DNA from 4 places in the Shinella sp. HZN7 genome. Region 1 is predicted to be linked to each of the others. Evidence: predicted binding sites of a transcription regulator. Region 1 holds the regulator's gene; each other region holds the start of a gene.
The links. The regulator PhoB, encoded in region 1, activates phosphate uptake and scavenging genes when phosphate is short. The targets are predictions, from matches to a motif close to TGTCATNNANCTGTCAT.

Region 1 (4,211 bases):
TCGCAGAGCTGGCGCAGCTCCTGCATGAACTCCTTCGACACCGGACGCAGCCCGCCCTCGCCCTGCACCGGCTCGATCAGGATGCCGGCCGTTTCCTCGGTGATCGCATCCTTGACGGCCGTGATATCGCCGAAGGGAACCTTGAGGAAGCCCGGCGCCTTGGGGCCGAAGCCCTCGATATACTTCTCCTGCCCGCCGGCGGCGATCGTCGCGATCGTGCGGCCGTGGAAGGCGCCTTCGAAGGTGATGATGTGGAACTTGCCGGGATGGCCCTTGGCGAAATGGTAGCGCCGGGCCGTCTTGATCGCGCATTCCAGCGCCTCGGCGCCCGAATTGGTGAAGAACACCTTGTCGGCGAAGGTGGCCTCCGTCAGCCGGCGGCCGAGGCTTTCCTGGCCCGGGACCTCGTAGAGGTTCGACAGGTGCCAGACCTTGTCGGCCTGGTCCTTCAGCGCGGCGACGAGATGGGGATGCGCATGGCCCAGCGAATTGACGGCGACGCCGGCGGCAAAATCGAGATATCGCTCGCCATCTTCGGCGATCAGCCACACGCCCTCCCCGCGCGTGAACCTGAGCGGCGCACGCATGTAGGTTTCATAGAGCGGCGCGACATCGGCCATGCGCGGATCCTCCGAAAAGAGATGCGGAAAAACAGGAATGCGGCTTGACTTTTCCGGGCTTCAGAAAAACCAAAAGCCGCCTTTCGGCGGCATGCCGCACTATCGGCATTTCATCTTGGGATGTCAACAAAATCGCACCCGAAATGGCGCTGAACATCCCGCAAGGTGAGGATTCACGGCGCACGCGGAAGGTGTCGCTATCGAGTCACACCTGACCAGCAAGTTGGGGAAAACTCCGAAATCGATTCGCCCGGATTCCGGCGACTCTTGTCACAGAGTCCACCGGTCTCTAGGTTAAGGACCAATTACTAGACTGCATGCGGCGGAACTAGTCACCAAAAGAGTTAGGGCGTTCAGGTTCCGGACCCGTCCGGAGCACGACGAGGGATTCCTGCATCCTGGACGCCGAGCGGAGACGAAAACATGAACTGGACAGACGAGCGCGTCGAGAAACTCAAGAAGCTCTGGAGCGAGGGCTTGAGCGCGAGCCAGATCGCGGCGCAGCTCGGCGGCGTCAGCCGCAACGCCGTCATCGGCAAGGTGCACCGGCTGAACCTGCCCGGCCGCGCCAAGGCCGGCGGCACCCAGACCGCGGCACGCCCGAAGCGTCCGGCGCCGGCGACGCCGCGCCCGTCGAATTTCGCGGCCCGTCCCGTCGCTGCCCGGCCCGTCGCCCGGCCGGCCGACAACACGCTTCCCAAGGAAGAGATCGACGTCGATTTCGAAATGCAGGCCGAGACCCTTCCGGTTCCGGCCAACGGCAACAGCGTGGTCGTGCCGATGTCGCGCCGGCTGGAGCTGACCCAGCTCACCGAGCGCACCTGCAAATGGCCGATCGGCGATCCGCTCAACGACGACTTCCACTTCTGCGGCAACGAATCCCCCGACAATTCCCCCTACTGCACCTACCACCAGCGCCTCGCCTACCAGCCCTCGGCCGAGCGGCGGCGGATGCGGTAATCTTTTCCACGGCAGGACATGCGATGCGGGCCCGAGAGGGTCCGTTTTCGTTTGTGAGGCGAGCGCCCCTCATCCGCCTGCCGGCACCTTCTCCCCGCAAGCGGGGCGAAGGGGTATGCCGATCCGGTTTCCAGAAACTTACTGGGAAGCGAGGGAGCGAGGCCTCGCCCCATCCCCTTCTCCCCGCTTGCGGGGAGAAGGTCGCGGCAGCGGGATGAGGGGCGTTCGCATCCCAAAACGCAAACAGGCCCCTGAGGGCCCATTTCCGTCCTTGGGAGGAAACCCGTTCGCTCAGGCCTCCAGCGAATAGCCGGCGCCGCGCACCGTGCGGATGACATCCTGCATGTTGGCGAAGTTGAGCGCCTTGCGCAGGCGGCCGACATGCACGTCGACGGTCCGCTCATCGACATAGATATCATGGCCCCAGACGCCATCGAGAAGCTGCGAGCGCGAGAAGACGCGGCCGGGCGAGGTCATCAGGAACTCCAGGAGGCGGAATTCCGTCGGGCCGAGGCGGACCTCGCGGGTGCGGCGGTGGACGCGGTGCGTCTCGCGGTCGAGCTCGATATCGCCGCAGCGCAGCACCGTCGAGACGACCTCGGGCTTGGCCCGGCGCAGCATCGCCCGCACGCGGGCGACGAGTTCCGGCGTCGAAAAGGGTTTCACGACATAATCGTCCGCGCCGGTGGCAAGGCCGCGCACGCGCTCGCTCTCCTCGCCGCGCGCCGTCAGCATGATGATCGGCAGGCGTTCGGTTTCCGGGCGCTGGCGCAGGCGCCGGCACAGTTCGATGCCGGAAACGCCTGGAAGCATCCAGTCGAGGATGAGGAGGTCAGGCATGCGCTCCTGCAAACGCATCTCGGCCTCGTCACCGTTCAGGATCGTATCGACCTCGAAACCTTCCGCTTCCAGATTGTAGCGCAGGAGGACGCTGAGGGCCTCCTCGTCTTCCACGACGGCAATTCTGGGCACCATGGAGTTGAACCTGCTCTCTTTACTCGGACGCGTCGGCGAGGCCGGCCGCGACGACGGAGGTCGAAGTGTCGTCCTTCGGGCGTTCGCCCTCCGGCTGCGATCCGGTCGCCATGTAGTAGATGGTCTCGGCGATGTTGGTCGCGTGGTCGCCGATGCGCTCGATGTTCTTGGCGCAGAACAGGAGGTGCGTGCAGGGCGTGATGTTGCGCGGGTCTTCCATCATGTAGGTGAGAAGTTCGCGGAACAGCGAGGTGTAGATCGCGTCGATCTCGTCGTCACGTTCGCGGATCGCCTTGGCCTTGTCCACCGATCGGGTGGCATAGACGTCGAGCACTTCCTTGAGCTGCATCAGCGCGAGTTCGGCGAGGTGTTCGAGACCGCGGGCAAGCTTGCGGGGCATGCCCGAGCTCTGCACGGCGATGACGCGCTTGGCAGTGTTCTTGCCGAGGTCGCCGACGCGCTCCAGCTCGGCCGCGATGCGGATCGCGCCCATGATCTCGCGCAGGTCCGCGGCCATCGGCTGGCGCTTGGCGATGGTGACGATCGCCTTGTCGTTGATCTGGCGCTCGGCATTGTCGAGGATGACGTCCTCGGAAATGACCTTCTGGGCCAGAGCCGCATCCGTCGTGACGAGGGCGCGGACCGAGTCCGCCACCATCTGCTCGGCCGTACCGCCCATTTCGGAGATGCGGCGGGAGAGATATTTCAGTTCTTCGTCGTAAATCGAGACAATATGGGTCGATGACATGGTTCTGTCCTTAATGCGCGCGGGTTTTCACGGATTCGGCGACAGCCGTCAGCCGAAGCGGCCCATGATGTAGTCCTGCGTGCGCTGGTCATCCGGGTTGGTGAACATCTTGTCGGTGTCGTTCTCCTCGACGAGGTTGCCGAGGTGGAACATGGCGGTGCGCTGCGAGACGCGGGCCGCCTGCTGCATCGAGTGCGTCACGATTACGATGGTGAAGTTGGCGCGCAGCTCGTGGATCAGCTCCTCGACCTTGGCGGTCGCGATCGGGTCGAGCGCCGAACAGGGCTCGTCCATCAGGATGACCTCCGGGCTGACGGCGACGGCTCGAGCGATGCACAGGCGCTGCTGCTGGCCGCCGGAAAGGCCGGTACCGCCCTCCTGCAGGCGATCCTTCACCTCGTTCCAGAGGCCGGCCTTCTGAAGGCTCTGCTCGACGATGGCGTCCATGTCGGCCTTCGCCTTGGCAAGGCCATGAATGCGCGGACCGTAGGCGACGTTCTCGTAGATCGACTTGGGGAACGGGTTCGGCTTCTGGAACACCATGCCGACGCGGGCGCGCAGTTCCACGACGTCGATCGCCGGATCGTAGATATCGTCCGTGTCGAGCGTGATGCGGCCGGTGACGCGGCAGCCGTCGATCGTGTCGTTCATGCGGTTCAGCGTGCGCAGGAACGTCGACTTGCCGCAGCCGGACGGACCGATGAGCGCCGTCACGGTGTTTTCGCGCACATTGAGGTTGACGTCGTAAAGGGCGCGCTTCTCGCCGTAATAAACCGAGACGTCCTTGCCGATCATCTTGTAGGAAATGTCGTTCATTTTCTTGTCCAGCGCTTTCTCGACTGCTGCTTCTGACATCATGTTCATATGATCGGTCCTTCTACCAGCGCCGTTCGAAACGGCGGCGCAAC
Region 2 (4,211 bases), 750 kb from region 1:
TGCCAAGTCCGGCCTGCAGGCCGATCTCGACGCGCTCGGCTTCAACCTCGTCGGCTTCGGCTGCACGACCTGCATCGGCAATTCCGGCCCGCTGCCGGGTCCGGTCTCCAGGACGATCAACGACAAGGGGCTGATCGCCGCGGGCGTCCTGTCGGGCAACCGCAACTTCGAGGGCCGCATCTCGCCGGACGTGCAGGCGAACTACCTCGCCTCCCCGCCACTCGTCGTCGCCTATGCGCTGGCCGGCTCCGTGCAGAAGGACCTGACGAGCGAGCCGCTCGGCGAGGACAGGGACGGCAAGCCCGTCTACCTCAAGGACATCTGGCCCTCCTCGCAGGAGATCCAGGCCTTCATCATGAAGTATGTCACGCGCGAGCTCTACGCCTCCAAATATGCCGACGTGTTCAAGGGCGACGCCAACTGGCAGGCCGTGCAGGTGCCGGCGGGCCAGACCTATGCCTGGGACGACCAGTCGACCTATGTGCAGAACCCGCCCTACTTCGTCGGCATGGGCAAGACCGGCTCGGGCCTTTCCGACATCAGGGGCGCGCGGGTGCTGGGCCTGTTCGGCGACAAGATCACCACCGACCACATCTCGCCGGCCGGCTCGATCAAGGCGGCCTCGCCTGCCGGCAGCTACCTGATCGGCCATGGCGTCGGCGTCGCCGACTTCAACCAGTACGGCACGCGGCGCGGCAACCATGAGGTGATGATGCGCGGCACCTTCGCCAATATCCGCATCCGCAACCACATGCTGGGGCCGAACGGCAAGGAGGGTGGCTACACGATCCACTATCCGACGAAGGAGGAGATGTCGATCTACGACGCGGCGATGAAGTACAAGGAGGAGGGCGTTCCGCTCGTCATCTTCGCGGGCGTGGAATACGGCAACGGTTCCTCGCGCGACTGGGCGGCCAAGGGCACCAACCTTCTCGGCGTCAAGGCCGTGATCGCCCAGTCCTTCGAGCGCATCCACCGCTCCAACCTCGTCGGCATGGGCGTCGTGCCCTTCGTCTTCGAGGACGGCACGACCTGGGCCTCCCTCGACCTGAAGGGCGACGAGACCGTCACCATCGAGGGCCTGGAAGGCGACATCAAGCCGCGCGAGAAGAAGATCGCCAGGATCACCTATGCCGACGGCACCGTCAGGGACGTCCCGCTGCTCTGCCGCATCGATACCCTCGACGAGGTCACATACATGAACAACGGCGGCATCCTGCAAACCGTCCTCAGAGACCTCGCAGCCTGAGCGATTTCCGCTTGAACGATGAAATGCCGGGGCTTTCGCCCCGGCATTTCCCGTTTTCAGGACCGGAAATCTCCACTATCGGTTTCACTCCATCGTGACTTCCTGTTGAAGCGGCAAGCGCGTATGACGGGCTCAAAAGGCTGGCATTTGCCGGCGCTCCACTGGAATTGATCATGCCGAGACCGCACATACCGCACTGTCTGGCGATCCTGCTGATGTTGGGAGCCGGCATTGACGCTTCCCTTGCCGGAGAAACCGTTCGCCCGAAAGGCGTCGTCGAGCTTTTTACCAGCCAGGGTTGTTCGTCCTGCCCGCCCGCCGACAAGGCGCTGGAGACGCTGGCGCGCGAGGGCGAGGTGGTCGCACTCTCCTATCATGTCGACTACTGGAACTATCTCGGCTGGGCCGACACGCTCGCTTCCAAGGACAATACCGACCGGCAATATGCCTATGCCCGCATGTTCGGCCGCAACGGCGTCTATACGCCGCAGGCCGTGCTGAACGGCCGCGAGCACATCAACGGCGCCGACATCACCGGCATCCGCTCGCGGATCGGCGCGATGCCCGGCGAAAACAAGGGCCTCCAGGTGCCCGTCGACGTCGAGGTGAAGAACGACGAGCTGCGCATCCGCGTCGGCGGCGGCGAAGGCAAGGCCAATATCGTCATCGCCTATTTCGAGCGCGAGCGCACGATCAACATCGAAAAGGGCGAGAACCGCGGCAAGATCGTGAACTACTGGCACGCTGTCACCGACATGGAGACGATCGGCATGTGGGAGGGCAAGGAAACCAACCTGGTGCTGCCCGCCGACATGCTGAAGAAGAAAAAGAAGTCCGGCGGCTGCGCCGTGCTGCTCCAGCGCATGCGCACGGCCGATACGCCCGGCGCCATCCTGGGCGCGACGGTGCTGACGGGCGACAAGGCTTCGCGCTAGGACAACTGCACCCTGTGCAGCGCCTGCAGCGGCCTTGCGGAAACAGCATGGAGAAAACGAACACCCTGGAGCGCGCGAGCGTTCCAGGGGAGGTCCGGTCCGGCTTCTTCGAGGGGCTTGGGGCTTGAGGGTTCGAAGAAAGACGGACCGGACCTGGACGAAGTCACCGGCAACGGAATACAGGGCGACTTCGACAGACGCTTCCCGTACCAGCCGCTTCCCGCACAAGGCAGCGGGCCGGTACGAGCTGCGACCGGCGAACTCTCTCCTGTAATTTGGGCGTCTGTTTGTCTGAATTGCGGCGAGACGGATTTTTGCGAGAACGTCCGCCCTGTCCATCCGCCTTGCATTTCGACACCGCTCAGGCACACTGTCACCGAGCCGTCATGGACGAAGCGCGGAGAACCGATGACAGATCAGCCGGATTTGCAGGCTTCCAACGTCGTGGTCGACCTGCTGGATTACCGAAACAGCAGGGACCCCTTGCCGGTAACCTTCCATCGACGGGAACTCGACGCAATCCTCTGGGTCTATGGCCGCATGGTCGGCGAAGGGGAATGGCGCGACTACGCCATCGACCACCTGCGCGACAGGGCCGTGTTCTCCGTCTTCAAGCGCTCCGGCGAAATGCCGCTCTACCGCATCGAGAAGAACCCGAAGCTCGCCGCCAAGCAGGGTGCCTACAGCGTGATCAACACGCATGGCACCATCCTGAAGCGCGGCCACGAGCTGAAACAGGTGCTGAAGATCTTCGACAAGGTGCTCCGTCTCGTCGAGACGTGAACCGTTACGCCATCGTTCCCGGAAAATCCGTCGCCGACGGCTCGGTTTGCGCACCCTCGCCGAGCGCGCGCTGCATGAAGACCGTGTCGAGCCAGCGCCCGTGCTTGAAGCCGGTCGCCGTCATCCGGCCGCTATGCGCGAAGCCCAAAGCGCTGTGCACGGCGATCGAGGCCGGATGCGCCCCGCCGATGACCGCCACCATCTGCCGGAAGCCGAGCGCCGTGCAGCGGCGGATGAGCTCCGCCAGCAGCGCCTTTCCGACACCCTTGCCGCGCGCTTCCGGCGCCAGATAGACCGAATCCTCGACGAGCCAGCGATAGGCCGGCCGTGTGCGGAAGGCCGACGCATAGGCATAACCGAGGATGAGGCCGGTCTGCTCCACCGCGACGATATAGGGATAGTCCTTGCCGGTGATCGCCTTGAAGCGCGCCTCCATCTCGTCGAGCGACGGCGGGTCGATCTCGTAGCTCGCCACCCCGTTCAGCACGGATTCGCGGTAGATTTCGGTGAAGGCGGAGATGTCGCCGAGGGCGGCGGTGCGGATGACGAAGCTCATGGAAGCCTCAGGGTCTCAAAGGCGATTTCGGGAAAAGCGAGCGCTGGTTTTGCGTCCGAAACGGCCTGAAAACAAGAGAAGGATGTGGAATGGAGCCTCCATCCCACATCCTTTCGCGATTTTACGACCCTGCCCCGCCGGTCAGGCGCCGAAGACGACGAGCAGGTCCTTGGCGTCGATCTGGTCGCCCGCTTTGACGAGGACCTCCGAGATCGTGCCGTCCTTTTCCGCATGCAGCGCCGTTTCCATCTTCATCGCCTCGATGGAGAGCAGCACGTCGCCGGCCTTGACCTGTTGGCCTGCCGAGACCGAGACCGTCGAGATGACGCCCGGCATCGGCGCGCCCAGATGGGCGGCATTGCCGATGTCGGCCTTGCGGCGCACGGCCGAGGTGGCGGCGCGATTGCGGTCCGGCACCTTGATGAGGCGCGGCTGGCCGTTCAGCTCGAAGAACACCTTCACCATGCCCTGTGCATCCGGCTCGCTTTTCGCCTGGTGCAGGATGACGAGGGAGACGCCCTTCTCCAGTTCCGGCTGAAGCTCCTCGCCGGGGGCAAGGCCGTAGAAATAGGCCGGCGTCGGCAGCACGCTGACCGGGCCGTAGGTATCGGCGGCCAGCGCATAGTCGGTGAAGACCTTCGGATACATGAGATAGGAGGCGAATTCGAAATCGTCGACCTTGCGCTCC
Region 3 (4,211 bases), 1.9 Mb from region 1:
GCATCCCGATGGATGCAGCTTTATCGTGCGCCCAGAGTCTTAATTTCTCCTATAGATTGATTTTCTTGAAAACATGCAACCGTTGATCTTTGCCCGGTTGTCATTTCCTCCGGCGCTGCGCCATCGGCTCGGCAGGCTCCGACAGGGGAGCCGGAACCCGGGCGTGCTGTCGCTTCGGAAAAATCAGGAGCCCGCGGCCATCAGTTCCGCATGGGAATTGAAGAAGCGTTCCAGGCCGTACTGCTTGCCGAACATGATGTCGTGCTGCAGGAAGCGGAAGTCGCGCACCAGCGGATCGATCGTCTTCTTGCGCGCCCAGTCGGCCGTGCCGTTGCCCTTGGCGTCGATCAGCATGTAGCGGTCGATGACGCGCAGCCTGTCGTGCACCGCGCCGAGGAAGCCGGTGTAATAGGGATGCTCGAAGCCGGCTTCCTTGAGGACGTAGTAGGAGAGGAACGCCGGGCTGATCGTGCCGATCTCCTTTTGCGCGCCGGACTTGTTCGACCAGATGACGAGCGGGGTCTCGTGCTCCTTCTTCATCTGCTCGGGAGAGCCCTTGCGCGAGGCAGTGACGCCCTTCATGTAGCCGGAATTCTTGTAGACCGTGTTGAGCGGCGGAAGGTGGTCGCCGAAGACGACGATGATCGTCTCGCGGTCGCGCGTCTTCGCCCAGTCCATTAGCATCTTCAGGCTGCTGTCGGCTTCCTTCACGCCCTGGGCGTAGCTCGCCAGCATGCGGTTGCTGCGGGCGTCGAGCTGGCCGTCGACATCGATGTCGGTCTTGGCGTAGCGGCCGTCGTCATAGGGGCCGTGACCCTGCAGCGTGACGGTGAAGAAGAAGAACGGGTCCTCCTGCATGTCCGCCTGGCGGATGAGCTCCCGCGTCAGCGCCTCGTCCGAGGTGAAGTTGCCGCGCTTTGCCAGCGGCGGCATCTTCTCGACGTCCTTGAAGGTCTCGAAGCCGAAGGCCTTGTAGACGCTCGTGCGGTTCCAGAACCAGCCGGAGAACGGGTGGATGGCGCGTGCCGTATAGCCTTCCGCCCGGAAGAAGGTGGCGAGCGAAGGGATCGGCTTGCGCACATATTGCTGGTAGGGGATCGAGCCCGTCGGCAGGAAGGCGTTGGAAAAGCCCGTCAGCGCCTCGAACTCGACATTGGCGGTGAGGCCGCCGAATTCCGGGGAGAAGACGCTGCCGCCCTGGTTCTCGCGGATGACGGGCATCGGGTCGGCCGAGAGCTTCACGGTTTCGAGGCGTGTCGGATCCCACAGCGATTCGCTCATGACGACGATGACATCGGGCTTGCTGCGATGGCTCGTGCCGGCCGGCACGGGCTTGGAGGGGATCTTGTCGATCGCGTCGATCATGTAGCCGGCGGGCGTCTGTACATTGGCCATCGGCAGGTTGATGGCGAAGGCCATGACGAAGCCGTTGTGACGATAGTTCTCCGCCTGGTCCCACATGATCGGGAAGATCTTCAGCCGGTCGCGGACCCAGGAGAACTGGTTGTAGTCCATGATGGACACGAAGCCGGCGAGAAGCGGCAGCGCGATGGCAAGCCGCGTCAGGCGTTCCTTCTTGGTCAGCGGCCGGAAACGGCGCCAGGCGAAGACCCAGAGACTGACGAGGCCGACGACGGAGGCGAGCACGGCGACCGCCATGAGGGCGGCCGTCCACGGGCGGTCCTGCACGAGAACGGGCATCAGCTCCAGGATCTGGCGGCCGAAGAGCAGGTCCGTCGGATAGAGCGGGTCGGTGAGGAAGACCTGCTTCTGCTGGGAGATCACGCCCATCAGCACGACGAGCGGCGAGACGAGCAGGACGGCCTTGTGCTGGCGGCCGATCAGGGCGTCGATGGCGAGATAGAGCAGGAAGAAGACGCCGGTCGTGGTCCAGGCCGGCCGGCCGAGGCTGGTGAAATAGATCCAAGTCTGGTCGAGCGAGCCGCGCGTGACGAGTTCGACGACGACGACGGTGAGGAGCGCGAGAAGCCCGGAAACGGCAAGCGAACGCAGGACGGCGAGCGCCTTGGCGTGGCGCGCGAAGAAGCCTGCCTCGACGGCGATCTCTTCGCTTGCATTGATCGCCACGGTGGCGGAGGTGAGCAGGGCCAAGGCCGTCTCCAGATTTCATGAAAGTTTCGTGTATCTGTCATACGGTTGTCATCTTGAACAGGAGATGAACGTTTTCTGCAACGTTCTTCCCCTGTTTTGGTTCCTGCGCCGCAGGGTCGCGGTGGCGCGTCGAACCCTTTGAAAACCGGACATTTCCGCCGAAAGCGCCGGCAAAGGTTCCGCCCTTCATTCCCAAAACGCCCGTCATGCTCTAAAGAGCTTGTCGACCGTTCGAGAGTGCGACAGCGACGCGCGGCCGCAGGCTCGGACACCAGCAGGAGATGGGTCCGCAGACATGACTTCCGATCAAGACATGACCTCCGATCAGGGCAGGGCGACGCTGCGCATCGCGGTTGCGCAATTGAACCCGACCGTCGGCGACGTCGCCGGCAACCTCGCCAAGGCGCGCGCCGCCCGCGAGGACGCCGCCCGGCAGGGCGCCGACCTTTTGCTGCTGACCGAACTCTTCATCTCCGGCTATCCGCCGGAAGACCTCGTGCTGAAGCCCGCCTTCCTGAAGGCCTGCCGGCGCGCCGTCGACGATCTTGCCGCTGACACCGCCAGGGGCGGTCCCGGCGTCATCGTCGGCTTTCCACGGCAGGACGAGACGGGGCGCTACAACGCCGTCGCCGTCATCGACGGTGGCAAGGTGATCGCGGTGCGCGACAAGGTGGACCTGCCGAACTATGGCGAATTCGACGAAAAGCGCGTCTTCGACCAGGGCGCGATGCCTGGTCCCGTCAATTTCCGTGGCGTGCGCCTCGGCATCCCGATCTGCGAGGACATCTGGGGCGAGCTTGGCGTCTGCGAGACGCTGGCCGAGAGCGGCGCGGAAATCCTGCTGTCGCCGAACGGCTCGCCCTATTATCGCGGCAAGGTCGACATCCGCCACCAGGTCGCCCTGAAGCAGGTCATCGAGACCGGCCTGCCGCTGCTCTACGCCAACCAGCTCGGCGGCCAGGACGAGCTGGTCTTCGACGGCGCCAGCTTCGCCTTCAACGCCGACAAGTCGCTCGCCTTCCAGATGAGCCAGTTCGAGGAGACGGTCGCGCTCACCACCTGGAAGAAGCGTGCGGACGGCTGGATCTGCGACGGCGGGCCGACGTCGCGCATTCCCGAGAAGGAGGAGGCGGACTACCGCGCCTGCCTGCTCGGCTTCCGCGACTACGTCAACAAGAACGGCTTCAAGAACGTCGTGCTCGGCCTGTCCGGCGGCATCGATTCGGCGATCTGCGCGGCGATCGCCGTCGACGCGCTCGGCGAGGAGCGGGTGCGCTGCATCATGATGCCCTACCGCTATACGTCGAAGGATTCGCTGAAGGACGCGGCCGATTGCGCCCGGCTGCTCGGCTGCCGCTACGACATCGTGCCGATCGAGGCGCCGGTGACCGGCTTCCTCTCCTCGCTTTCGGAGCTCTTCGAAGGCACCGAGGAAGGCATCACCGAGGAGAACCTCCAGAGCCGCGCGCGCGGAACCATCCTCATGGCGGTCTCCAACAAGTTCGGCTCGATGGTCGTCACGACCGGCAACAAGTCGGAAATGTCGGTCGGCTATGCGACGCTCTACGGCGACATGAACGGCGGCTTCAACCCGATCAAGGACCTCTACAAGATGCAGGTCTACGCCATTTCGCGCTGGCGCAACGCGCATGTGCCGCCGGGCGCGCTCGGGCCGACGGGGGAGGTGATCCCGCAGAACATCATCGACAAGGCGCCGTCCGCGGAGCTGCGCCCCAACCAGACCGACCAGGATTCGCTGCCGCCCTATCCGGTGCTCGACGACATCCTCGAATGCCTGGTGGAGCTGGAGATGAGTACCGAGGAGATCGTCGCCCGCGGGCACGACGCGGCGACGGTGCACCGGGTCGAGCACCTGCTCTACATCGCCGAATACAAGCGCCGCCAGTCCGCCCCGGGCGTGAAGATCACCAGGAAGAATTTCGGCCGCGACCGGCGCTACCCGATCACCAACCGCTATCGCGACCGGGGGTAGGGCGTGGACGGGCCTGCCGACGCGCCGGCCGCTCGCCCGGCCTTCACCGAGGAGGAAATGCGGCTGATCCGGCTGTGGTCGCTGAGCGACCTTTCGGCCGGACGGC
Region 4 (4,211 bases), 1.5 Mb from region 1:
GTGCTCATGTGGCGCTCGCTGCTGCACTGGCTCGGCGGCGTCGGCATCCTGGCGCTCGGCCTCTTCATCATGCCGTATCTGCGCGTCGGCGGCATGTCCTTCTTCAAGCTCGAATCATCGGACACGGCCGACAAGCCCTTCGCCCGCATCGCGAGCTACACCCGCGCCTTCCTCGCCCTCTATGTCGGCATCACCCTGCTTTGCGCCGTCGTCTACGCCGCGCTCGGCATGGGCCGCTTCGATGCGCTGAACCATGCCATGTCGACGGTGGCGACCGGCGGGCTTTCGACGCACGACGCCTCGTTCGGCTATTTCAACAGCCTGCCGCTGCTGTGGGCCGCCACCTTCTTCATGACGCTCTCCAGCCTGCCCTTCTCGGTGCTGATCCTCTTCGTCGTGCGCGGGCGGCTGGATGCGTGGCGCGACCCGCAGATCCGCGTCTTCCTCGGCTATCTCGCGTTCTTCGCCATTGCCGCGAGCGTCTTCCAGCGGCTGGAAAACGGCGTCAGCTTCCACGAGGCGCTCGCCCACGCCTTCTTCACCGTCGCCTCGATCCTGTCGACGACGGGCTTTGCCAGCGACGACTATACGCAATGGGGCCATTTCATCGTGGCACTCGCTTTCGTCGCCACCTTCATGGGCGGCTGTTCGGGCTCGACCTCCGGGGGCCTGAAGGCCTATCGCCTGATCATCCTCTTCAATTTCATCCGCACCGGCCTCTACCGCCTGATCTATCCGGACGGCATCCATGCCGTGCGCTACGGCACGATGACCGTCGATGCCGACTTCCAGCGCAGCGTCTTCCTGTTCTTCATCACCTATGTCGCGATCTCGGCCCTCGGGGCGATCCTGCTCGGCCTGATGGGTTACGACATCCTGACGGCGATCTCGGCCGCCGCCACCTCGCTGTCGAATGTCGGCCCCGGCGTCACGCAGGCGATCGGGCCGGCCGGCACGTTCGCCGGCTTCCACGACGCCGCGCTCTACGTGCTCTCCCTGCTGATGCTGCTCGGCCGCCTCGAAATCCTCACCGTTCTCGTCATCCTCACACCGCTCTTCTGGAAGAGCTGATCGCGGCGCGCGCCGCGCGGCGTTCTTGACTGTTGCCAAGCTTCTTCGCATCCTGCCGCCAACCGGCTGGAGGAAGACGGAATGTTCGTGTCGAAGTCCCTGTTGCGCATGACCCTTGTCGCCGCGCTCGCGCCCACGCTCGCCCTTGCCGGCCCCCTTGCGGATGCGGCCAGGAAGGCCGAGGAGCAGGCCGCGGCCGGCGACACGGTCGGCGCGCACAACACGATCCGCGATGCCTTCGGCGCCTTTGCCGCCACGCTGCCCTTCTCGATCGGCAAGGCCGTCTTCGTTTCGTCGGCACCGGAAGGCTACGGCATGTATGCGGTGCGGCCGGAAGCGAGCTTCAAGGCGGGCGAGGCACTCATCTCCTATGTCGAGCCGGTCGGCCTCACCTGGCGGCCGGCCGACGGGGGCCTGCTCGAATCGCATTTCACCGTCGACCTGGAACTGCTCGACCCGAAGGGCACGGTGCTCGCCGAGCAGAAGGCCTTCGGCTCCTTCGATTTCAAGGGCAGCGTGCGCAACCAGGAGGTCTTCGCCAAGCTGACGCTCAATCTCAGCGGCCCACCGGCCGGCGACTATGTGCTGCGCTATCGCTTCCGCGATGCCGCAAGCGGGGCGGTCGCTATCAGCGAGCAGCCGTTCAAGATCGTTCCCTGAGCGACTTTTCCACAGGCACGCAGAGAATTGTGACAAGCCGGAATCCGTGCTTTCCAGCGGGTTGACGGTCAATTATGACAGCCGCATGACAACCCCAGCCACGTAAGGGGCACCCATGCTTTCGCTGTTTCGCAAACTCATGCCGCGCGAGGACCGTTTCTTCGATCTCTTCGAGCAGCATTCCCGCACCGTCGTCGGCGCCGCCGAAGCCCTCCAGTCGCTCCTTGCCGGCGGGCCGGACATGGAAGAACACTGCAACCGCATCGTCGAACTGGAAGACAAGGCCGACGACATCACCCGCGAGGTGCTGCTCGCCGTGCGCCGCAGCTTCATCACGCCCTTCGACCGCGGCGACATCAAGGACCTGATCCAGTCGATGGACGACGCCATCGACATGATGCACAAGACGGTCAAGACCATCCGCCTCTACGAGCAGACGAGCTTCCAGCCCGGCATGCAGGAAATGGGCGCCGCCGTCGTCAAGGCCGCCCATCTCGTCGCCGAGGCCATTCCGCTGCTCGACAAGGTGGGCGTGCATGCCGGCCGCCTCACCTCGATCGCCGAGGAGGTCACCCGCGTCGAAGGCCGCTCGGACGAGCTGCACGACCAGGGGCTGAAAGACCTCTTCAGGCAATACGGCAAGACCGATCCGATGGCCTATATCATCGGCAGCGAGATCTATGGCGAGCTGGAGAAGGTCGTCGACCGCTTCGAGGACGTCGCCAATGAAATCAGCGGTATCGTGATCGAGAACGTCTGATGGACGCCACCCTCGCCTTTCCGCTGCTCGTCGGCCTCGTCGGCATCGCGCTGCTGTTCGATTTCCTGAACGGCCTGCACGATGCGGCGAACTCGATCGCCACGATCGTCTCGACGCGCGTGCTGCGCCCGCAATATGCCGTCATCTGGGCGGCGTTCTTCAACTTCATCGCCTTCCTGTTCTTCGGCCTGCATGTCGCCGAGACGCTCGGCAAGGGCATCATCGATCCCGGCATCGTCAACCCGCTCGTCATCTTCGCGGCGCTGATGGGCGCGATCATCTGGAACGTCGTCACCTGGATCTTCGGCATCCCCTCCTCCTCCTCGCACGCCCTCATCGGCGGCCTCGTCGGCGCGGGCCTTGCCAGGACCGGCTTCGAGGCCGTCGTCTGGAGCGGCCTCATCAAGACGGCAAGCGCCATCTTCCTGTCGCCCGCCATCGGCTTCCTGCTGGCGCTGATCCTGGTGCTCACGGTCTCCTGGCTCTTCGTGCGCCAGACGCCGTTCGCCGTCGACCGCACCTTCCGTGTCATGCAGTTCATCTCGGCCTCGCTCTATTCGCTCGGCCATGGCGGCAACGACGCGCAGAAGACCATGGGCATCATCGCCGTGCTGCTCTTCTCGCAGGGCTATCTCGGCGGCGAGTTCCATGTGCCCTTCTGGGTGGTCATCACCTGCCAGGCGGCGATGGCGCTCGGCACCCTGATGGGCGGCTGGCGCATCGTGCACACGATGGGTTCCAAGATCACTCGCCTCAACCCGATGCAGGGTTTCTGCGCGGAGACCGGCGGGGCGATCACCCTTTTCGCCGCCACCTGGCTCGGCATCCCGGTCTCGACGACGCATACGATCACCGGCGCGATCATCGGCGTCGGCGCCGCCCGGCGCGTTTCGGCCGTGCGCTGGGGCGTCGCCGGCAACATCGTCTGGGCCTGGATCATCACGCTGCCGTCCGCCGCCGCGATCTCCGCCCTCTTCTTCCTCGTCATCAACGCCGTCACCGGCTGAGGCCTTCTGAAACGAGAACGGCGGAAGCGTTGCCGCTTCCGCCGTTCCCGGCGTGCCGTTTCAAGCCGGATCAGAAAAGGTCCGGCACATGCTTGGCCACATGGACCGGCTGGCCGTGATCCTGCGAGGCGAGGAAGTCGAACGCGTCGGAGCCGGTCGCGCCCGAGGCATCGTCGATGGCGAAGGGCCGGGCGGCGAAGGCCGCATCGCCGTGGTCGCTGCCGGCTGCCGCCACCTTCTTGAACACGAAGGCGTCGGCACCGCCGTGATCGTCGTCCGCCGGCTCGCCCGCCTTCTTCTTCACGCTGGTGAACTTGAGCTGGAGCTTGCTGAAGAGCTCGGCGGTCTTGGCCGATTCGAAGAGATACTTGTCGCTCTTGTCGTAATAGTCGCCGAAGGCCTTGAGGTTGAGCTTGGCGGTGCCGATCACGTCGCCGTCGCCGTCCACCGCCTTGAACGTCACCACGTCGCCGGCAATCTTCGTCGAGGTGATGGTCATCTTCTCGGTGCCGAGGGCATAGACCAGCTTGAACTTGCTGAAATCCCCATCCTTTTCGAGGTTGAGGCTGTAGTTCATCTTGGTCTTGAAGCTGTCGGTATAGGTCGCCTTGATGGTGATTCCGGCCTTCGTCTGCGCCGTGGAATAGGCCAGCGTGCTGCTATAGCCCTCCCCCTTGATCTTCAGCGACAGGCTCGTCGTTGTCTTGCCCACC

Region 2: a site for PhoB is predicted at 2,556-2,572, ahead of shn_RS19505 (DUF2794 domain-containing protein). Genes of this name have one in related genera too.
Region 3: a site for PhoB is predicted at 2,148-2,164, ahead of shn_RS09940 (LTA synthase family protein). Genes of this name have one in related genera too.
Region 4: a site for PhoB is predicted at 1,806-1,822, ahead of shn_RS07725 (DUF47 domain-containing protein). Genes of this name have one in related genera too.

The regions. Positions count from the first base shown of each region.
Region 1 is NZ_CP015736.1:112,696-116,906, reverse strand. It holds gene shn_RS00560 (aspartate aminotransferase family protein) at 1-620, opposite strand, end outside; gene shn_RS00555 (GcrA family cell cycle regulator) at 1,044-1,580, shown strand; gene phoB (phosphate regulon transcriptional regulator PhoB) at 1,872-2,555, opposite strand; gene phoU (phosphate signaling complex protein PhoU) at 2,575-3,303, opposite strand; gene pstB (phosphate ABC transporter ATP-binding protein PstB) at 3,352-4,167, opposite strand; gene pstA (phosphate ABC transporter permease PstA) at 4,181-4,211, opposite strand, start outside.
Region 2 is NZ_CP015736.1:4,045,048-4,049,258, forward strand. It holds gene acnA (aconitate hydratase AcnA) at 1-1,249, shown strand, start outside; gene shn_RS19500 (DUF1223 domain-containing protein) at 1,420-2,184, shown strand; gene shn_RS19505 (DUF2794 domain-containing protein) at 2,593-2,967, shown strand; gene shn_RS19510 (GNAT family N-acetyltransferase) at 2,972-3,523, opposite strand; gene pyc (pyruvate carboxylase) at 3,665-4,211, opposite strand, start outside.
Region 3 is NZ_CP015736.1:2,055,324-2,059,534, reverse strand. It holds gene shn_RS09940 (LTA synthase family protein) at 184-2,112, opposite strand; gene shn_RS09935 (NAD+ synthase) at 2,426-4,105, shown strand; gene shn_RS09930 (ammonium transporter) at 4,109-4,211, shown strand, end outside.
Region 4 is NZ_CP015736.1:1,592,685-1,596,895, reverse strand. It holds gene shn_RS07735 (TrkH family potassium uptake protein) at 1-1,071, shown strand, start outside; gene shn_RS07730 (hypothetical protein) at 1,153-1,731, shown strand; gene shn_RS07725 (DUF47 domain-containing protein) at 1,847-2,491, shown strand; gene shn_RS07720 (inorganic phosphate transporter) at 2,491-3,498, shown strand; gene shn_RS07715 (hypothetical protein) at 3,569-4,211, opposite strand, start outside.